One region of the Caproicibacterium argilliputei genome, then DNA from elsewhere that is predicted to be linked to it. Evidence: riboswitches for the same ligand, from Rfam matches in the RefSeq annotation. Region 1 holds a riboswitch; the other holds the start of a gene.
The links. A riboswitch is a leader RNA that binds a small molecule or an ion and turns the genes downstream of it on or off. The one in region 1 is predicted to bind FMN.
Positions count from the first base shown of each region.

Region 2: linked by a shared signal. The riboswitch ahead of PXC00_RS08090 (ECF transporter S component) and the one ahead of ribD (bifunctional diaminohydroxyphosphoribosylaminopyrimidine deaminase/5-amino-6-(5-phosphoribosylamino)uracil reductase RibD) in region 1 are both predicted to bind FMN.

Region 1 is NZ_CP135996.1:2,146,072-2,157,357, reverse strand. It holds gene PXC00_RS14195 (C40 family peptidase) at 1-463, shown strand, start outside; gene PXC00_RS10425 (AraC family transcriptional regulator) at 507-1,412, opposite strand; gene PXC00_RS10420 (glycoside hydrolase family 31 protein) at 1,533-3,512, shown strand; gene PXC00_RS10415 (methyl-accepting chemotaxis protein) at 3,601-5,715, opposite strand; gene PXC00_RS10410 (hypothetical protein) at 5,850-6,098, shown strand; gene PXC00_RS10405 (helix-turn-helix transcriptional regulator) at 6,342-7,157, opposite strand; gene PXC00_RS10400 (GH39 family glycosyl hydrolase) at 7,263-8,822, shown strand; FMN riboswitch at 8,874-8,989, shown strand; gene ribD (bifunctional diaminohydroxyphosphoribosylaminopyrimidine deaminase/5-amino-6-(5-phosphoribosylamino)uracil reductase RibD) at 9,163-10,263, shown strand; gene PXC00_RS10390 (riboflavin synthase) at 10,281-10,886, shown strand; gene PXC00_RS10385 (bifunctional 3,4-dihydroxy-2-butanone-4-phosphate synthase/GTP cyclohydrolase II) at 10,898-11,286, shown strand, end outside.
Region 2 is NZ_CP135996.1:1,643,934-1,655,219, forward strand. It holds gene PXC00_RS08050 (dipicolinate synthase subunit B) at 1-561, opposite strand, end outside; gene PXC00_RS08055 (dipicolinate synthase subunit DpsA) at 567-1,430, opposite strand; gene murC (UDP-N-acetylmuramate--L-alanine ligase) at 1,620-2,996, shown strand; gene mreB (rod shape-determining protein) at 3,079-4,170, opposite strand; gene PXC00_RS08070 (ComF family protein) at 4,255-4,923, opposite strand; gene recD2 (SF1B family DNA helicase RecD2) at 4,910-7,132, opposite strand; gene PXC00_RS08080 (hypothetical protein) at 7,171-7,524, opposite strand; gene metK (methionine adenosyltransferase) at 7,596-8,777, opposite strand; SAM riboswitch class I at 8,860-8,955, opposite strand; gene PXC00_RS08090 (ECF transporter S component) at 9,068-9,700, opposite strand; FMN riboswitch at 9,774-9,910, opposite strand; gene tuf (elongation factor Tu) at 10,014-11,216, opposite strand.

The DNA.
Region 1 (11,286 bases):
AAGTTCCAGCCAGTCTGCGTCTGACAGCAGTTCCACAGACAGCGGCAGCAGCCTTTCCTCCATCGGCTCCTCCGCCTCGCAGTCCAGTTCCGGCTCCTTCTCCAGCTTGATTGCGGAAGCGGAAAAACATTTGGGAACCCCGTATGTGATGGGTGCCAATGGCCCAAGTGCGTTTGACTGCAGCAGCTTTGTCTGCTGGGTTTTCACCCATTCCGGTGTACATAATCTTCCGCGAACAACGGCGCAGGGAATTTATGACCAATGCACGCCGATTTCCGTGTCGGAAGCGCGGCCGGGCGATATCATTTTCTTTACCGGCACCTATGACTGCGGAGAAACGGTGACACACGTCGGCATTTACGCCGGCAGCAACACCATGATTCACGCCGGAAATCCGGTGCAGTATACGTCGATTGACACCGCGTACTGGCGGCAGCATTTTTATGCGTTTGGTCGTCTGTAAAAGGGACAAGCAGTTATTTTCAGCGCGCGCAGGCGCGCTTTTTTTATGCCTGTTTTACGTTTTCTTCCTTTTCCGCGTGTTCCCGCCGAAAGGCAGAGGGGGAGCAGTGCATATACCGCCGAAACACTTTGTTAAAGTAGCTGATGTTGTTAAAACCGGAAAGCCCGGCGATTTCGCCGATTTCCTTGTCAGTTTCCTGCAGCAGCAGTCCGCTTTCTCGGATGCGGCAGGCGTTGAGATACTCCACAGCGGACATTTTCATCATGGACTTGAAAAAACGGCAGAACTGCCCCTCACTCATTTGAAAGGCAGTTGCCAGTTCCGGCAGGGTGATCTTTTGGCGATAGTGCCGCTGCAGATAGCTTAAAATCGCCTTCATGCGCGCCACGCGATAGTCGCACTGTGCGGCGGATGGTTCCTGTACAGTTTCCGCGTGCAAGTACAGCAGGTACCACAGTTCCTGCAGCTTTGCTTTAATTAGCAGATCAAACGCTTTTTCCTGCTGTACATAAGCGTCACGGATTTGTTCCAGCAGCGAACAGACCTGCTGCCCCCACACGGTGTCCGGCCGGATGTGTTCGGGAAAGCAGGTGCGCCCATCCAATACCGGCGCAACGTATTTTTGGGAAATACCGTCCTCCACGCAGCTGCCCAGAACCACAGGCTGAAACACCACAGCGAAAAAGCGAAAGGGCTTGTTTTCTGCTGTGGTGGCTGCGTGCAGGCAGTTGGAGTTGACAAACAGCGCATCGCCTGCTTGGACGGGATAGCTGCGCGCGTCAATGCGGAAAGCGGCGCTGCCTGCCGTCACTACCAGCAGCTCCACTTCCTCGTGCCAGTGGCAGACCAGCCGTTCGCGCAGGCGGGTGTCGGTGTCAATGATATGAACCATCAACGGAAACAGTGCGTCACCGTGCGGAATTTTTTCTTTCAGGATATCCGGATTCATGCGGCGGTTTCCTCCTTGCAAAGGTCAGGATTGTGTTAAGAGTCGTCAATTTTCTTCAAGAATCCCTTGCGAAAAATCAGTATAGTATCAGTATACTGTAAAAAGGATTGGGGTGCAATCATGTCTTTCTCAGAAGAAAATCATGCGCTTGTTTTTACCAAGCAGGGAGAAACGCTGCGCATTGAGGCGTGGGGCAAAAATGCGCTGCGGGTGCGCTGTGCAAAATTCGGACGCTTCAGCAGCCGGGACTGGGCGCTGGGCGCGCCGCCCGCGTCAGAACCGCAGGTGACCATTTCACAGGAGCAGGCGGTTATTCAAAACGGAACGCTGCGCGCCTGCGTCAACTTTGCCGGTGTCATTACGTTTTACAGCGGCGACCGGCAGATTCTGCAGGAGTTTTTCCACTGCTATGGCGGCACCATCAGCCGCGAAAGTAAGTGCACGAAAATCATTGCCCGCGAGTTTGTGCCGATTGTCGCCGGGGAGTATCAGCTGCACGTCCGTTTTGAAAGCAACGACGGTGAAAAGATTTTCGGCATGGGGCAGTATCAGCAGCCCTATCTTAATTTAAAAGGTTGTATGCTGGAGCTGGCGCAGCGGAACTCACAGGTGACAGTGCCGTTTGCTGTTTCTAGTTTGGGCTATGGCTTTCTGTGGAATAATCCGGCGGTTGGGCGGGTATCGTTCGGCAAAAACTGCACCGAGTGGGTTGCGGAAATGACCGACCAGATGGACTACTGGATGACAGCGGACGACACACCGGCGGCGATCCTGAAAAATTACACGGAAGTGACCGGCCGCGCGCCGCTGCTGCCGGAAAACATCATGGGACTTTGGCAGTGCAAGCTGCGCTACCGCACACAGGAAGAGGTTTTGTCCGTTGCCAGAAAGTACAAAGAACTCGGCATTCCACTGGATGTCATTGTCATTGATTTCTTCCACTGGATTCGGCAGGGAGACTGGGGGTTTGACCCGGAATACTGGCCCGACCCCAAAGCTATGACGGACGAACTGCACGCAATGGGCACCAAGGTGATGGTTTCGGTTTGGCCGTCGGTAGACCGCAAATGCAGCCACTTTGCCGAAATGTATGAGCGCGGGTTGCTGGTCACCACAGAGCACGGCACTATACAGACCTACGACTTTAACGGCGATTGTGTCACCTTTGATGCGATGAATCCGGAGGCGCGGGACTTCATCTGGGACGTCTGCCGCGAAAATTATGTTCAGTACGGCATCGACTTTTTCTGGTTGGACAATGCGGAACCGGATTACTCTGTGTACGATTTTTCCAACTACCGCTATTACCTCGGGCCGGCGCTGAAAGTCAGCAACGTTTATCCACTGCTGTACACCAAGGCTTTTTTTGACGGTCAGAAAAGCACCGGACAAGCCGATTTTGTCAATCTGGTGCGCAGCGCTTGGGCAGGCAGCCAGAAGTACGCGGCACTGGTGTGGTCCGGTGATGTTCCCAGTACCTTTGAGGCGTTCCGCGACCAGGTTACGGCAGGCTTGAATATCGGCTTGGCGGGCATTCCGTGGTGGACTTCCGACATCGGCGGCTTTATGGACGGCGACGGCAGTGACCCGGCGTTTGTGCAGCTGCTGCTGCGCTGGTTCCAATTTGCGGTGTTCTGTCCGGTTCTGCGGATGCACGGCGACCGGGAACCGCACAATATTCCGCCGCTGAGCGACAAAGACTATGGCGGCGGATACCTGTACACCGGCCAGCCGAACGAACTGTGGAGCTACGGGGAGAAAGCCTTCTCCATCATGAAAAAGTACCTGCAGATTCGTCTGGAACTCAAGCCGTATCTCCTTAAGCTTTCGCAGGAAGCGCACGAAACCGGCGCACCGATGATGCGTACGATGTTTTACGAATTTCCGCAGGACAAGGTCTGCTGGGAGCTGTGTGACCAGTATATGTTCGGCTCTTCCTACCTGGTGGCGCCGGTTCTGTATCCGGATCAGACCTCCAGAAATGTTTACCTGCCGGCGGGGCAGTGGCAGGCGCTGTCTGACGGGCAGAAATACGAAGGCGGCCGGCGTATTTCATGCGAAACGCCAATGGACTGCATTCCTGTGTTCCGCAGACTGTAAGAAAGATTTTTTGAGTGCAAAAAAGACGGGCAAAACCGGAAGACCGTGCTTCCGATTTGTCCGTCTTTTTCTGGCATTTTTGTTTGCTTTAGAAGCTGTATTTGCCGCTGTCGCTACTGTTGATGCAGGCAGTGTGCGGGGCGGCAGGTGCCGGTGGAGCCGCTTGTGCGAAAGCGGCCGGTGCGGCAGCCGCTTCGGCGTCCTCCTTGAGGCGGAACTGCTCTACCAATTTTTTCAGCATCTGTGCCTGCCCGGAGAGTTCTTCGGAAGCGGCGGCGGATTCCTCCGAGGTGGCGGAGGTCGTCTGCACAACACTGGAAATCTGGTCGATACCCTGCGTAATCTGCGCGATGGAATCAGACTGGCGGTTCGAATTTTCTGCGATCTGATTGATACCGGAAGCAATCGCCTTTGTGCCGTCAACGGCGGTCAGAAGCGACTGCGCGGTTTCATCTGCAATGTTGGAGCCGCGTTTGACTGCCTGCAGCGAACGTTCAATCAATTCAGAAGTGCTCTTGGAGGCGTCCGCAGACTTGCCGGCGAGGTTGCGTACCTCATCAGCGACAACGGAGAAGCCCTTGCCTGCTTCGCCGGCGCGTGCCGCTTCGACTGCGGCATTCAGCGCGAGGATGTTTGTCTGGAACGCGATGTCCTCGATGGTTTTGATGATTTTGCTGATTTGGTCGGAGCTGGTTGTAATGTCGCCCATGGCACGAACCATCTCCTGCATCTGGCTGTTGCTTTCCAATAGCTGCTGCTCCACCGTTTCCATGCCGGTGTTGGCCTGTGTGGCTTTGTCGGCGTTCTCGCTGACCTGTTTGGAAACTTCGTCGATGGTTGCGGCAAGCTCCTCAACAGAGGAGGCCTGCTCCGTTGCACCTTGGCTCAGGGACTGTGCACCGGCGGCAACTTGGTCAGAACCGGCGGCAACCTGGTCGGCAGACTGCCGGATGGCACCGATGGTTTCGCTCAGAGAAGCGGAAATGTGCTGCAGGGCGGCTTTGACTTTGGCAAATTCGCCTTCATAGTTGTACTTGAGCTGATAATTCAGATTGTTCGCGGCGATTTCGTTGAGTATATCCGCGATTTCATCAATGTAGTTGACGTAATCACGCAGGCGGGTTACGGTTTTGCTGAAATTATCTGCCAAAGTGCCGAATTCATCGCGGGAGTGGAACGTGATTTGCTCGTCCAAATGGCCGTCTGCAATTCGTTTGGCAACACCGTCCAGTGCTTTGACGGGTTTATTGACCATGCGGTTAATCGAGAACGTGATGAGTGCGCCCAGAACCAAGATGGTGACAATCGCCATAATCAGCAGGGAACTTGTGAGGGAGCTCATTGCGCTTAAAATTTCACTTTTCGGTACATAGGAAAGCGCAATCCAGTTGCTGCCCGAAATTTTCTGCAGGTCGATGTACATACTGCTGCTGCCGTTTTCATATAGGAAAATGCCCTGCGTGCCCTGTTTGACTTTACTGGCGGCAAACTGGTAAAGGCCGTTCGACTCTTTATCCAGTGTTTTACCGACCACAGAACTGTTTTTGGAGCCGATGACCATGTTGGTGTTGGCGTCAATTAACGAAACGCCGCCGGTTTTTTCAATGGTAATGTCCTTGACGATTCCTGTAATGGAGTCCAGAGAAATGTCAGCGGCAAGCACACCTGCCTTTGCGCCGTTCGCTCCCGTTAAGGATGCAGAGGCGCTGACAATGTACTTTTTTGTGCTTGCGTCCATGTAAACGGGCCCAAGGGTAAACTTGTCTGTGTTAATGCCGGTTTTGTACCAAGAACGCTCGCGTGCGTCGTAACCGGCAGGCGGCGTGTAGGTAGGATCCACCAACGCGCCGGTTGGCAGACCCATGTAAATGCCGTTTTTGAAGGTGTCATAGCGGTTTGTGGTGTGTTTCAGAAAGCGCAGAGTTTCCGCGCCGTTTTTGGGATTCACATACTCCAGTGCAGACCGCTCCGCATCCAAAGCGGTCAGGTTTTTCTGAATCCATCCGCTGGTTTCATTGGTGACACTTTCGCTGCTCTTACTCAAAATGGTTTCACTGCGGGAAAGCAGAATGTTGCTGGTGCTGTTAAAAACGAGCAGCAGCATGATCACCACGGATGCAGCGACCGGTGTCAGCAGTACGGCCAGCAGTTTGGTCAGGATGCCTGCACCCTCCCGTTCCTTGTTTTTGTGAGTTGCCTTCATGTTAGAACCTCCTAAAAATCATAATCATGCCCAAATAAGCAGATATAAAAAAGCCAGTTTATTCGTGATATGATTCATTATATATCTATAGTGCGAAAAAGTCCATCATTCAGCAAAATATATAAAGATATAATTTGAAAATAGGCGTAATAAACATAAAGAAAATACAAATTGCGAACTTTATGTTTGAAAATTCTAAAAATATTTCTCTATTTTCCGCGGCAGCGGCAGGCGGAAAACGGCAAAACTGCGCAAAAAAGGGCGGACACGCAGCAGAAAAACGCCGTGTGACCGCCCTCAAACGGGCAATGGAACAAACATCGAAATTTAATGAGCATTTAACCCAAACGAAACACAGCCGCCGTCCTGCAGGACTACAATAAAGATAAAGAAGAAAGGGATGCCTGCAAAGGAGGATGCTGAAGTGACTGAACACGCCGCCCTCAAAGTTTTTCTGATTTCCATGGCTGCGACCGCACTGGTGGTGTGTGCCATTGTGGCTGCAGCGGTTCTGCGAAGCGTTTGTTGATGTGTGCTTTTCCTGTGAAAGAAAGACCGGCGGCGGGGTGCCCTGCTGCCGGTCTTTCTGCGAAAAGAAGAATCCGTCAAAAATGCGTGGGGATACATCATTGTGCCGGCGGCGCAAGTTGTATATCATGGTACAGGAAGGTTTGTTCCGAAGCATCCGCCTGCTTGCGGAACGCGGTGGGAGAAAGCCCAGCTGTTTTTTTGAACTGCCGGCAGAAATGCTCCAGGTTGCTGTAGCCGCACTGCTCTGCCACTTCTGAAACGGGTTTGTCTGTGTACAGAAGCTGGTCTTCCGCCATGCGGATGCGCCCGTCAATGACATCCTCCATGCAGGAAGTACCGAAGATTTTTTTGTACAGCACCTGCAGGTATCCGGAGCTGAGGTGCAGCTGTTCTGCCATGCGGGGAACCGTCCAGTCGCCCTGCGGATGGTTGTAAATCTCTTTGCGCATCAAAAGCAGGCTGTGGTAGTGCGGAAACGAAGACTTCAGCGAACAGGCTTCCAGCAGCTTGGTAAACAGCACACGCAGCAGCTGGTCTACGGTTCGTTCGCTGTTCAGCCCGGGCATGGTGTGCTCCCACGTCAGCAGCTGAAACAGGCTGTGGCAGTATTCGGGGTCCGGCAGCAAAAACGGCCGCCCCTGCACCGGCAGAGTGGAAACGTACGTTTCCGTAGAGTCAAAGCGGATCCAGTCGTTTTCGTATGTGCTGCCGCAGGCGCGGTAGTAGATTTTTTGCCGTGGTGCAAACAGCACCGCGCACTTGGCGGGGTATTCCCGCAGGGTGCCGTCCACAAAGAACAGCGCCGGCGTGTGTGTCAGCAGCAGCAGCCAGCAGTCGTGCCCGCCGGGAACGTCGAAGATGAAGTTTTCAGTATGCACCGCACTGTAGCCGATGTAGCGGATATGATTCATGTGGCAGACTTCCTTACATAAAAGAAGAATCGGTCAATTTCAGTCAGTATACCACCCGGCCGCACAGCGGTCAAGAAAAAGTGGAGAACGGAGTGTTTTTTTAGGATGCAGGAAAGCAAAAGTTACCGGATCCTTCCGGCAGATACGGTGCCGTTTCACAACGGCGCAGACGAATGCGTGGGTACCGGACGTATGGGTCTGGCGCTGCAAAAGGAATATCAGGACCAGCTGGCGCTGGTACAGCGCGAAATCGGGTTCAAGCACATCCGCGGCCATGGCCTTTTCTGTGAGGACATGGCGATTTACCAGGAGTACAAGGATGAAAACGGCAACGTGGTGCCGGAGTACAATTTCACCTATTTGGATATGGTGATGGACAGCTATCGAAAAGTAGGACTGCGGCCGTTTTTGGAACTTGGCTTTATGCCGAAGGCACTGGCGTCCGGTGAGCAGACCGTGTTTTATTGGAACGGGAACGTAACTCCGCCCAAAAGCTACAATGCCTGGTGTGCGCTGGTGCAGGCAACGCTGCGCCACCTAATGGAGCGTTACGGTGCGGATGAAGTGGTTACATGGCCGGTGGAGGTTTGGAACGAGCCGAACCTTGCCGGATTCTGGAAGGATGCCGACCAGAAGGAATATTTTCATCTGTTCGAGCGCACCTTTGCCGCTGTCAAGGAAGTGGACGCGCGCTTTCAGGTGGGTGGCCCGGCGTGCTGCGGCGGTACCGACGAAATCTGGATTCGCGCTTTTCTGGAGTTCTGCAGCGATAAGAAGATTCCGGTGGATTTCATTTCACGCCATCACTATACCATTGACCAGCCGGAGTTTGTGGGTCACTGCGGCTATGCGAAGCTGAACGAGCCGGATGCGGGGCTTGCCAATCTGCATACCACCCGCGAAATCACGGACAGCTTCCCGCAGTACCGTGGTCTGCCGATTCATGTAACGGAGTTTAATACCTCGTATAATCCCAGAACGCCGCTGCACGACACCAACCAGAATGCCGCTTACATTGCCCAGCAGCTTTCCCGTTTGGGCGACGACAACGAAACCTACTCTTACTGGACGTTCGGCGATATTTTTGAGGAATCCGGTGTGCCGTTTACCCCCTTCCACGGCGGTTTCGGTTTGGTTGCGAACGGCTGCATTCCCAAGCCGACTTTCTGGACTTTCCGGTTTTACAAAGATTTGCAGGGCACGTGCGTGCACCGTTCGGACGATGCGGTCATTGTGAAAAAGGCAGACGGCCGATACTGCGGCGTGGCGTGGAACCTTTCACTGTACCGCACCGGACGCGCGCTTTCCCTGCAGTTCCGGCTGCCGGCGGACCGCGCGGAGGAATGGTGCCTGCTGACCAAAACGGTGGATGAAACAACCTGCAATCCGCTGAAAATGTGGCACGACATGGGCGAACCGGCCAGCCCCTCCGAAGCCCAGAACACGCTGCTGCGGCAGGCGGCTGTACCGTTTCTCGCTACCGAGCAGAAGTTTGCAGAAAACGCGGAGCTTTTCCTGCAGCTTTCCCTGCAGGAAAACGCCGTGGTGTACTTTGAACTGACACCGGTTAAACGGCAGAATGACCGCGGATTTTCCTATGCACGCACCATGCGCGGCGAAGCGCCGGAGTCGGCAAAGCAAGATGTTGCTGGCGCCAAAGCCTGAAAAATGGCTTGACAGGTTTTGTAAAATCACCTATAATAACAGCAATTGAATAAGAATCTTCGGGGCAGGGTGAAAGTCCCTATCGGTGGTAAAGCCCACGAGCCGTAAGGCATGATCCGGTGTAATTCCGGGGCCGGCAGTTACAGTCTGAATGAAAGAAGATTGCAGAAGCAGTTCTGCTGCGTTTTAATACCTGTATTTTCTGTCCTGAAATGATGTTCTTTGTCGTTTCAGGACTTTTTGTTATATTTCCATACAGGAAAACCGCCGCGGCTCCGCTTGGAACAGATCCCCTGAAGTATTCGGATTCAGGGGATTTTTTCTGTATGGGAGGTTTTTTATGACGGACGAAACGTATATGCGCCTGGCACTGGAGCTTGCCCAAAAGGGCTGCGGGCGCGTCAGCCCCAACCCGATGGTCGGCGCCGTGGTGGTTAAGGACGACCGTGTCATTGGCAGCGGGTACCACCGGCAGTTCGGCGGCCCGCACGCGGAGCGGCAGGCGCTGGCGGACTGTCGGGAATCGCCGCGCGGCGCGACGCTGTATGTCACACTAGAACCGTGCTGTCACTGGGGAAAAACACCCCCGTGTACGGATGCGATTCTGGAAAGCGGCATTGCGCGGGTGGTGGTCGGTTCCGGCGACCCCAATCCGCTGGTGGCGGGCAGGGGAATCCGCATTTTGCGGGAACACAGCGTGGCGGTGACGGAACACGTTCTGCAGGCGGCGTGCGACCGGCTCAATGAAGTATTCCTGCACTACATCCAGAGCCGAACTCCGTTTGTTGTGATGAAGTACGCCATGACGTTGGACGGAAAAATCGCCACAGCTGCCGGATTTTCCAAGTGGATTACCGGCAGGGAGGCGCGGCTGCGAGTGCAGCAGGACCGCAGCCGGTACACGGCGGTTTTGGCAGGTGTGGGTACGGTGCTGGCAGACGATCCGCTGCTGACCTGCCGCCTGCCGGGCGGACGCAGTCCGATTCGTGTGATTTGTGATACGCACCTGCGCACGCCGCTCACTGCGCAGGTGGTGCGCACAGCCAAAGAGGTGCGCACCCTTTTGGTGTGCGGCAGCACAGCGGAAGCGCATCGCCAGCCGTATCTGGAAGCGGGCTGCGAGGTGCTGCCCCTGCCGGAGCAGGCGGGTCACGTGAATCTTTGTGCCCTGATGCAGGAACTGGGGCGGCGGCAGATTGACAGTGTCCTGCTGGAGGGCGGTGCGGCGCTCAACTGGTCTGCGCTGCAGAGCGGCATTGTGCAAAAGGTGCAGGCGTACCTTGCGCCGAAGCTGTTTGGCGGCGCAGCTGCCAAAGGGCCGGTGGGCGGCAGCGGCGTTTCCACCGTGCAGGATGCATATCGCCTGACGGTATCGGAAGTGACACCGCTGGGGGATGATTTGCTGCTAGAAAGCCGGGTGATTCCGTGTTTACCGGCATAATTGAGGAGGTTGGCACCGTGCAGGAAATCCGGCACGGTGCAGCGTCGCTGGCATTGTCCGTTTGCGCGGCAAAGGTGCCGGACGAGCTGCAGCTGGGGGACAGCGTGGCAGTCAACGGCGTGTGCCTGACGGTGACAGAGCGCCGCCCGGACGGCTTCACGGCGGACGTGGTGCATGAAACACTGCTGTATACGGCACTGGGGCGGCTGCACCGTGGCAGCCGCGTGAATTTGGAGCGTGCCCTGCCAGTGGGCGGGCGTTTGGGCGGGCACCTGGTTGCCGGACACATTGACGGCACCGGAACGGTGCTTTCCGTGCGCCGGGATGGCAGCGCCGTCTGGTACATCATTCGCTGTGACGCGGCGCTTCTGCGCTATCTTGTAAAAAAAGGTTCCGTTACGGTGGATGGCGTCAGCCTGACCGTGGCGGAAGTCAGCGGCGAAACTTTTTCGGTTTCCGTCATTCCGCACACCGCCGCGAGCACCACGCTTAGCGAGCGCAGGGCGGGCGATTTGGTCAATGTGGAAACGGACTGTGTCGGAAAATACATCGAAAAGCTGCTGGGTCTGTCGGCACCGGAAAGCGGTGTCACGCAGGCGTATCTCAAAAAATTTGGATTTTAGGAGGGATTCTGATGGACGCGTTTCATACCGTAGAAGAGGCACTGGAGGATTTGCGGCAGGGAAAAATCATCTTGGTAACGGATGATGAAAGTCGGGAAAACGAAGGGGACTTTATCTGTGCCGCACAGTTTGCGGCAACAGAAACGGTGAATTTCATGGCGACCTATGCAAAGGGGCTGATTTGTCTGCCGATGAGCGGCGCGCTTTGTGACCGGCTGGGGCTGCCGCCGATGGTGGCGGAAAACACTGACAACCACGAAACCGCTTTTACGGTTTCCATTGATTTTGCCGCAACCACTACGGGTATTTCTGCACAGGAGCGCGCGGTGACTGCACGTGCCTGCGCCGCCGAGGGGGCAAAGCCGTCTGACTTCCGCCGCCCCGGCCATCTGTTTCCGCT
Region 2 (11,286 bases), 500 kb from region 1:
TGGCTGCAACTGTCTGCCCTGCAGCGCGGCTTCCACAGCGCTAGGCAGCAGAGAAAAGTCTGCTACCAAGGAAGTCGGTTTCTGCACCGAGTCATCCTGCCTCATCGGGGTAAAATAAATGTTTTTCACATTTAGAAGTCTCCCCAGATTCTGTGCGGATGCCGCAAGCGCATCGTTTGTGGCAATATGCAGCAGCACCGGTCTTTGCGCCCGCAAATTTGATTTCACCGCCATCGTCACGCAGGTGTCCGTAATACCGTGTGCGAGTTTCGCAAGCGTATTGCCTGTACAGGGCGCCACAATCATTAAATCAACCATTTTCTTAGGCCCGATGGGTTCCGCGCCGACAATCGTGCGGATTGCGGGGCGGTCTGCAATATCTTCAATCTCCCACAGAAAGTCCGCTGCCCTGCCAAAGCGTGTGTCCGTAGACGCAGCCGTTTCACTGATAACCGGCAAGATTTCGTACCCCATCTCCCGCAGGGCACGCATCTGCTGAATGGCTCGGTCAAATGTACAAAAGGAGCCGCACATTGCAAACCCCAAAGTTGTTTTATTCATTTCCGTCACTCCCTCATCATGTGATAAACTGTCTGCTTGATAATTTCCCCTGCTGTGCGCGGCGCAACCTTTGCAGGCAGCGAAAATGCATGAATTGCGCGGATACCCAGCTTTTTCGCCGCCTCCATATCCACACCGCCGGGTGCGGAAGACAGGTCAATCAGCAAGGTGCCACGCGGATAAACTGATAAAACCTTCTGCGTAAACAAAACATCGGGAACTGTATTAAAAAGGAAATCATACTCCCCACCGTCCCCCAGCTTGACAAGGGGAACCGCGCGGCATCCTGCGGCTTCAACAGCAGCCGCACTTTCTGCTCTGCGCACCGTTACAGAAACTGCCGCACCCAGCGCGCGCAGACGCGGCGCGAGTTGGCTGCCGATGCGCCCGAAACCGGCAATCAGGCACCTGCTGCCGCAGATGGTACCCGGAAACTCCCGCATGGCACATTCAATGGCCCCTTCTGCTGTAACAGCGGCGTTCCGCAAGGCAAAATCTTCGCGCGCACTGTAATCCTGCATCCCGACTTGTGCCAGCGCAGGGCACACCCGCACGGCTCTTTCCGGCATTCCTGCATAGACGCGGTGATTCTGCAGCAATTCTGCAAAACTTTCATTTAGTAAAATCGGATGCTCCGCATATTCCGCTTTCAGGGAAACCCCATCCGCAGTTATCGGTAGAGGCAGCAGAATCGTCGCACAGGCAGCCGCTGTTTTTTTCAAATCCGCTTTCTGCACCGCTTCTCCAAATTCTGCTTTCTCAAACCCGCAGGCATACACCAAAAAGCCGTCTCCGGCAATCGACTCCGCCAAAGCCAGCTGTCGGCGATCCCCACCTATGATGCCAAAGCTGTTCCGATTGATAAGCATAGCTGATTACCTCCAAATTTCATGTACCATACTATGGAAGACACGGAAAGGTTGTGCCCGCGAAAAAAAGGAATTACCGTCTTTTTGCCGGTATGGCTTGCATTCAGAGAAAAAAATGATTATGATAGGTACAGTTAGCTAAAAATAAGCGACGCTGTTTTTGCGTTTTTAATTAAGGAGTTGTTCGATATGAACGATATTTTATCCCGCGTGAAAAAAATACATTTTGTGGGGATTGGCGGCAGTGGAATGTGCCCGATTGCGGAAATTCTGATTCACCGTGGGTACGAGGTTTCCGGTTCTGACAATGCAGAATCCGACACGCTGCAGCGTATGCGTTCTTACGGGATTCCGATTTTTATGGGGCAGTGCGCCGAAAATGTACAGGGACGGGAACTGGTCGTTTACTCTGCGGCAATCAAAGCGGATAATCCGGAACTGGTTGCTGCCAAGGAGCTTGGCATTCCCTGTGTGGAACGCAGCGTTATGCTGGGCATGGTTACTAGCCGCTATCCCAAAAGCATCTGTGTATCCGGAACGCACGGCAAAACCACGACAACCGGCCTGATTACCTCTGTCCTGTTGGACGCCGGTGCAGACCCTTCTGCTGTCATTGGCGGAAAGCTGCCCCGCATCGGTACCAACGGACGTGCCGGCTCTTCGGATAAAATTGTTGTGGAAGCCTGCGAATACGTAGACACGTTTCTGCACCTGCACCCCTACCTCGCGGTCATTCTGAACATTGACGCCGACCATTTGGATTACTTTAAAAATCTGGATAATATTATCCGCTCCTTCCGTCAGTTTGCGACCCAAACTTCCGGAGTTTTGGTGGTAAATGGAGATGACGCGAACACACAGAAAGCTGTGGCAGGGCTGGAGCACGCAAAAATCATCACATTTGGTCAGGGCAAAGACTGCAACTACCGCGCAGTGAACATTTCAGACACCAAAGAAGCCCGCGAAAACTTTGACGTGATGAAAGACGGAAAAATCCTCTGCAATGTGACGCTTTCCATTCCGGGCAAGCACAATATCTACAACGCGCTTGCCGCGTTTGCCGTTTGCGACTACTTCGGTGTACCCACTGAGCAGCTAAAAAAGAGCCTGCACGCTTTTACTGGTGTGCACCGCCGCTTTGAAATGCTTGGCAAATATGAGGGCATTACCATTGCAGACGACTTTGCACATCACCCCACAGAACTGACCGCCACGCTGACTGCCGCCATGCAGATGGGCTTTCGGGAGGTTTGGACCATCTTCCAGCCGCACACCTACAGCCGCACCGCGCTGCTGCTGGATGACTTTGCAAAGGCGCTGACGATTCCCGACCATGCCGTTGTTTCGGAAATCCTCGCTGTGCGTGAAACCAACACCTACAACGTTTACGCGGAGGATTTAGTGAAAAAGGTGCCCGGCGCCGTTTACCGCAAAACTTTTGAAGAAATTGCAGACTATGTGATGGAACGCGCGAAGTCCGGCGACCTAATCCTGACCATGGGCGGCGGAAACATCTACCAATGCGCAAACCTGATTGTCGGTCGGTATAAAGCCCGCGCAAAATAATCTTTGACTAATTGAACACAAAAAGCTGCCGAATGTGCTATACAACACACACTCGGCAGCTTTTTCATGGTCAGAGAAAAAATCAATACACAGCGCTCAACGGGTTAATCACGCCATATTCTTTGTTCTCCGCGTCGTCCATAAAGGAAATGGCTTTCCCTGCACCCAAGGCCACGCAGATATCCGCATCTTCCGCGATATGCACCGGCATTTTCACTTTGTCGGAAAGGTAATCACTAAGACCGAAGAGCTTTGCAGAACCGCCAGTCATCACGATACCGTCCACATAAATATCGCCCAGAAGCTCCGGCGGTGTTTTTTCCAGCATTTCCTGTAGGATATGCGAAATTTCCGCCGCAGGATCCAGTAGCGGCGCTACCAGTTCCTCACTTGTAACGTCAATCCACGCCGGCAGCCCTGTGTTCGCGTCACGCCCCTTAATGCGGCAGATAATCGGTTCGGGACGCTGCATCACGCCGCCGACGGCGATTTTGCAGCTTTCCGCCATTCGGTCACCGATAATCAAGTCATATTTACTGCGCACATATCGAATAATCGCCTGGTCAAACGCAAAGCCTGCCACTTTAATGGAACGCGCGATAGACAGGCCACCCAGGGAAATGACGCCCATGTCGGTTGCACCGGCACCCACATCAATAATCAGCGAGCCGTGCGGATTGGCAACATCCACACCGGCGCCCATGGCCGCCGCCACCGGTTCATCGATGGAATATACGCGGCGCACCCGCGCACGGCTGACTGAGTTGACAATAGCGCGCCGCTCTACCCCGGTAATCTGACACGGCAGGCTGACCACCGCGCGCGGCATCACGTGCGTATGCATGATCTTGCTTCCACCCAAACGCTGAATATAATAATTGACCATATAGCGTGCCAATTCAAAGTTGGAAATCACCCCCATGACCAGCGGGTGAATCACCTTAATTTTGTCGCCGGTGCGTCCCAGCATGGCAAACGCCTCGCTGCCGACTGCCAGCACCTCTTCTGTATCTGCGCGAACCGCAACCACCGACGGTTCGTTGACAACCATGCCCTTCCCTTCGACATAGACTTTGATCGCATATGTACCAAGGTCGATTGCAATATCGGTACCGAGCACATAATCACATCCAATCTGTAAATTCCAATGCGCCGCCGCGCGGAATGACTGCACATATTCTCCCGGACAAATTCCGCGCAGAAAAGCCATCTTTCTTTTTCGCCGTACAGTTTATTATAATATAATCCCCAGGCATTTTCAATCCTTATCTGTCACAGACTGCGCCTGTGCCGCGGCAGCGCAGACAACTTCTGAAGCGCCCGCATGGAGCAGCTCTTCCGCACAGGCTGTCAAGGTTGCACCGGTGGTAACAATGTCGTCAATAAGCAGGATTTTTCTACCGACTGCCGCAGGACGGGCCGCGTAAACGCCTTGTACGTTCCCAAATCGAGCCTGCGCGGGGAGCGAATGCTGCACCCGGCTGTGTTTAACCTTGCGCAGCAAGCGCAGATAAGGCAGCTTTAGCTGTGCCGCAGCTGTCTTTGCCAGCAGCTCACTTTGGTTGTAACCGCGCCGCATACGATGCCAGCGCGTCATGGGAACCGCTGCAACCGCATCTAAGGGCGGCAGATTGGAAAGGCTCTTCAGCAGTATTGCCATCTGCCGCCCGAAAAATACACCTACGGACGGCTCCTGCTCAAACTTAAAGCGCAGAATCGCATCCCGTACTTTTCCGGCATACGCATACGGCGCATAGCAAGGAACCACGGTTTCCGGCACACAGAAAAGCTCTTTCTGAAAAACAGACGGCAGCACCGTGCGGCAGTTTTTGCAGGTTTGTTCCCCATGCTTCATCAGTTCCCCACAGAACGGGCAGCGTGGCGGAAACACCAGATCCATCCAGAAAGAACCGTCAGGCTTCCTCATGATAAACCGCCTCGCCGGTTAAAAACTCCCGCAGACCGGAATACCGGCGGGTACGGCGGGTGTTTTCGACCATCATGCGCACGGTTTGCTGCGTACCCACCAGAACCAACAGCTGCTTTGCGCGTGTGATCGCCGTATAAAACAAATTGCGGTAATACAGCGGTTTGGGGCCGGGATACATCGGCATGACTACCGCCGGAAATTCACTGCCCTGACTCTTATGTACCGTCATGGCATATGCAAGTTCCAGCTCTGCCGCTGTTTCCAGCTCATAAGTAACCAATCGGCCGTCCATGTCCACCGTCAACAGGGAAGCGCTCTTATCGATTTCCCGAATGATGCCAATGTCCCCGTTGAAGACGCCGTCGCCCACCGTGCCGTCCTCTTTTTCCCAACTAAGCGTATAGTTGTTTTTTACCTGCATAACCTTATCACCCTCACGAAACAAGCGTCCATTCACCTTCAGCTCTTTCCTGCCGGACGCATGGGGGTTCAGCACCCCCTGCAGAACCGTATTCAGCTGAATCGTGCCCAGCTCCCCTTTCCTGCTGGGAGACAGCACCTGAATATCCGTGAATGGGGAAAATTCATAAGTTGCGGGCAAACGGGTGCTGCAAAGTTCCTGAATGGTTCGGGAAATCTCCTGCGGGTCTGTACGGTGCATAAAGAAGAAATCATTTTTCGGGTCATTCAACAGTGGCATTTCGCCAGCGATAATTCTATGCGCGTTGGTCACAATCAAGCTTTGCATACTTTGCCGAAAAATGTGGCGCAGCTGTACCACCGGAAGCATTTCAGACGCAATTAAATCCCCCAGCACGTTGCCCGGCCCAACGCTTGGCAGCTGGTCGCAATCTCCCACCAGCACCAGGCGGCAGCCCACTGGCAGCGCGCGCAGCACCGCCTCAAACAGAGAAATATCTACCATAGAAAGTTCGTCAATGATTAAAGCGTCACACTCCAGCGGCTTCTGCTCGTTGCGGGCGAAAACTGGGCTGTCTGTTTCGTCCCACTCCACCTGCAGCAGCCGATGCAGAGTTTTTGCCTCTTCTCCGGTCAGCTCGCTCATTCGTTTTGCCGCCCGTCCAGTCGGCGCCGCAAGCAGCACTTTTTCCCCTTTCTTTTTCAGAATGCGGATAATTGCATCCAAAGTCGTCGTTTTGCCGGTACCCGGTCCGCCGGTCAAAATCAACAGACCGTTAGAAAGTGCTGCAAGAATGGCTTCCTTTTGTTCCGGTGCGTACGCAATGCCCAATGACTCTTCAAAGGTATCCACAGCCACTTCCGCCCCCGGAATCGGCTGGCTGGGGTAGTCCATCATCATCTGCAGGCGGGCCGCAGAAAAAAGCTCCGCGTGATACAGCCGCGGCAGATAAACCGCCGTGCAACCACGCACCAGACAAGTGATAACACTGCCTTCACGCTCCAGTTCGTCAAACGCTTCCTGTACCATTTGCTGCGCAACACTGAGCAGCGCCGCGGATGTGGTCAAAAGTTTCTCCTTAGGCAGATAGGTATGCCCATTGTTCACATTGTGCTGCAAAATAAAAAGGATCCCCGCCCGGATGCGACAGGGATCATCCGCCGGTCGCTCCAGCGACTCTGCAATCGCGTCAGCCCGCTGAAACCCCAGATCCACATCCTCTACACAGAGGCAGTATGGATCCTGCCGCACGTGCTCTACCGACTCCGGTCCAAACACCCGGTAAACCCGAACCGCCTCTTCCGGGGTCACACCAAACTCTTTTAGGCCGAGAATCACTTCGCGGATTCCCTGCTTTCTGCGGTACTCCTCAGAAATTTGCTGCGCCTTGCGCTTGGAAATTCCGCTGACCTGCGAAAGCCTGTCCGGATCATTTTCTAAAATTTCCAGTGAATGTTTCCCAAATGTTTCGACAATCCGCTTTGCTGTAGAGCGACCGATTCCTTTCAGAGAACCGGAAGAGAGATACAGCAAAATTGCCTCCGAAGTGGCAGGCTGCATCCGCTCATAAATTTGCGCGCTGAATTGCCGCCCGAACGATGGATGCTCCGTCCAAGTACCGACCACGTGCAGCTCGTCCCCCGCCTCCGCTGTCGGCAGAGAACCGACAACGGTTACCAGTTCCTCCCCATTATTCAGTTCCATCACCGTGTATCCATTCTTCTCATTTCGAAAAGTAATCCGCTCCACGGTTCCTGCCATTTCCAGCAGCGTTTGCTTTTCCATTGGACTCCCTCCGGACCGATTCCGTACATATGTACGTCTTATTTCCTATCAGTATACAGCATTTCTTCCATGTTTGCAAATCTTTCCGCACTGCAGATAACGGCGCCGGGTTTGTCGTGCAGAAACAGCGTGCAAAGGCGTTTGGTCTGGCTGTCCATACCGTCATCCACCACGACCAGCTGCTTCTTAGAAAAACCTTCTGCTTCACGCAGCTGATTGCGTGCACAGCGCAGCACATACTCCACATCTTCCCGATGCTCCGAAAGATGCAAAACCAGAACCAGCGTGCCCGTCTGTCCCCCTGTGCGGTACAGCAGGTGCATCAGCCACTGCATCAAGCTGCACAGCCCCACGACTGCCAGCAAAACAATGATTACTTGACCCGCGCCCATAAAAATCACCTCTTTACAATGTATGCAAAGAGGTGTGGAATGCGCACTGCAATCCTTCTGGAAAAGAAATTTTATGCAAGCGCCTTTTTCAGTTCATCAACACGGTCTGTCTTTTCCCAGGAAACACCCAGATCCTCGCGACCCATCTGCCCGTAACTGGCAAGGTTGCGGTAAATTGGTTTGCGCAAATCCAAGGAGCGGATAATCGCAGCCGGGCGCAGGTCAAAGACCTTCTCAACCGCAGCAGCAAGACGGTCATTGGAATACTGGGACGTTCCGAATGTATCCACCATAATGGACACCGGATGTGCTACGCCAATGGCGTAGGCCAGCTGTACCTCGCACTTCTTTGCAAGGCCTGCCGCCACAATGTTCTTTGCCACCCAGCGCGCCGCATACGCTGCGGAACGATCTACCTTGGTCGGATCTTTGCCAGAGAATGCACCACCGCCGTGACGACCATATCCGCCGTATGTATCCACAATGATTTTCCGACCGGTCAGACCCGAATCGCCGACCGGCCCGCCAATCACAAAGCGGCCGGTCGGGTTTACATAATATTTGGTGTTTCCGTCCAGCCACTTTGCCGGAATGGTCGCCTTAATAACCTTTTCAACCATATCCTTGCGAATTTGCTCCAAAGTAACGTTGTCATCATGCTGGGTTGAAAGCACAACAGCATCCACACGCACCGGTGCGTCGCCGTCATACTCCACAGTCACCTGCGTTTTCCCATCCGGGCGCAGGTAAGGAATACTGCCGTTCTTGCGCACTGCCGCCAATTTTTTAGCCAGTTTGTGTGCCAAAGAAATCGCAAGCGGCATTTTTTCCTCAGTTTCATCACAGGCAAAACCAAACATCATGCCTTGGTCGCCGGCGCCGATTTTATCGTCCGCATCAGAAGCGCCGTTTTTCACTTCGAAAGATTCGTTGACGCCCATGGCGATATCCGGTGACTGCGCATCAATCGAAGTCAAAACGCCACAGGTGCTGCCGTCAAAACCATAAGCCGGATTATCGTATCCAATTTCCTTCACGACACTGCGTGCCACTGCCGGAATATCCACATAGCAGTCTGTAGAAATCTCGCCCATCACATGTACGACACCGGTGCAGGCAGTCACCTCGCAGGCCACGTGCGCATTCGGGTCCTTTTCCAGAATGTTGTCCAAAATTGCGTCAGCAATCTGGTCGCAAACCTTGTCAGGATGCCCTTCGGTAACGGATTCAGAAGTAAAGAAATGCTTCGCCAATTGAAATTCCTCCTACTTAAAATGCCCCGAGCGTGAAAAAGGCGCGGCCCGATGAAATGCGGACAGCGCTTTATCTTTCGATACCTCATCTATCGGCTTCACCGCAGGACTTGGCACCTTACTTGCGTAGGTTGCCGGACATCATCGGGCCTGTTCCCTCCGTCACTCTTGATAAGGGTGATATTATTGATTTTTTCTACAGTGAGCAGTATAGCATAAAAACTGAAGGTATGTAAATAAACAAAATTAGAGATTTGTCAAAAATCAAGACAAAGTTCCGCATTCGCAATTTATTTTACCCGCCCATGCAGCACCGGGCTGACATGCTTATACAAAAGGAATGTGAGCACAGAAACAGAAACCGCCTTAATCAAATTGAGCGGTGTTGTTGCAAGCAAAACAAAAGTGGTCAAGTTTGTAATGCTGCTGTTAACACTGCTGCCCATTTGAATCAATGCCGTCATGGGCATATGAAAAGCTACCGCGTAAACCGGCAGCAGCACAAACGCATTTCCCAAGGCACCGACTACCGTCATAGCCGCTCCGCCGACCGCCATGCCGGCAAGCGCAGTTTTGCGGGTTTTATGCAGGCGGTAAATAATTGATGCCGGAACAACGAACGCACAACCAAAGAGGAAATTGGCTGCCTCCCCGACTCCAGCGGTTTGCGTGCCGCCGCTGAGCAACATATGCAGAACCACTTTGATAGCTTCAACCGCCGCTGCGACAGCCGGACCGAACGCAAAACCGCCCAGCAGCACCGGCACTTCACTGAAATCCAGCTTATAAAACGGCGGCAGAAACGGCAGCGGTACTTCCAGCATCATTACAACGCCCGCAAGCGCACCCAGCACACCAATGACCGCAATGGTACGGACATTGGCTACCTTCGCGTTTTTGAAAGTTTTTGTTTGACTTGCCATGGTTTCTCCTTCTGAGACATGGAACAAAATTTAAGAGTGCCCCGGTAATAAACGTCACCGGGGCACTCTAATTCCATATCTTCTACCATCCGGACTATCACCGTCGGCTCCGGAATCCAACCGGAATCTGCGTTTGACAAACGCTCGCGGGCTAACAGCAGCTGCTGTATTACCGCCGGTGGGGAATTGCACCCCGCCCCGAAGAATTATTCAATTCCTACATTTAGTATATGCGAACCTAGGCAAATTGTCAAGAGGGTTGCACACAAAAAAGGTTCTACCCACAGGGGGCAGAACCTCAATTTGTTTGCAATTACTCGTTAATCTTGGAAACAACACCGGAACCAACGGTGTGGCCGCCTTCACGAATGGAGAAGCGCAGACCTTCCTCAATAGCGATTGGAGCAATCAGTTCAACGTCCATCTCAACGTTATCGCCAGGCATGCACATCTCTGTGCCTTCTGGCAGATTAATCACGCCGGTTACATCCGTTGTGCGGAAGTAAAACTGCGGGCGATAGTTGTTGAAGAACGGCGTATGACGGCCGCCTTCATCCTTTGTCAGGACGTAAACCTGACCCTTAAACTTTGTATGCGGATGAATCGTGCCCGGCTTGGAAAGGACCTGACCGCGCTCGATGTCCTCACGCTGAATACCACGCAGCAGAACACCGACGTTATCGCCAGCCTGCGCATAATCCAAAGTCTTGCGGAACATCTCCAGACCGGTGATAACGCTCTTCTTGCGCTCGTCGGTCAAACCGATGATTTCAACTTCTTCGCCAATCTTCGCAGTGCCACGCTCCACACGGCCTGTAGCAACTGTGCCGCGGCCGGTGATGGTGAACACATCCTCAACCGGCATCAGGAACGGCTGGTCAGCCTTACGGTCAGGAGTCGGGATATACTCATCGACAGCTTTCATCAGATCGACAATGCACTTATACTCCGGTGCATTGATATCTGTGGAAGTGCTCTCCAGAGCCTTCAGAGCGGAACCACGAATAATCGGGGTGTCATCGCCCGGGAAGTCATATTCATTGAGCAGGTCGCGAATTTCCATTTCGACGAGATCCAGCAGTTCCGGATCGTCAACCTGGTCGCACTTGTTCATGAATACAACGATATACGGCACGCCAACCTGACGGGACAGCAGGATGTGCTCACGTGTCTGCGGCATCGGGCCATCAGCAGCGGAAACAACCAGAATTGCACCATCCATCTGTGCAGCACCGGTGATCATGTTCTTAACGTAGTCAGCATGGCCGGGGCAGTCAACATGCGCGTAATGGCGCGTTTCGGTCTGATACTCAACATGAGCGGTGTTAATGGTAATGCCGCGCTCACGCTCTTCAGGAGCGGAGTCAATGTTGGAGTAATCTTTGAATTCCGCATCACCCGCGAAGCTGAGCACTTTGGTGATCGCAGCGGTCAAAGTAGTTTTGCCATGGTCAACATGACCAATGGTGCCGATGTTTACATGAGGCTTGGATCTGTCGAATTTTTCCTTAGCCATTGGAAGTTCCTCCTTTATTTTTCAATCGTTGTTTCCCTATTCAGAATCAATTCTATTTTATCAAGAATAC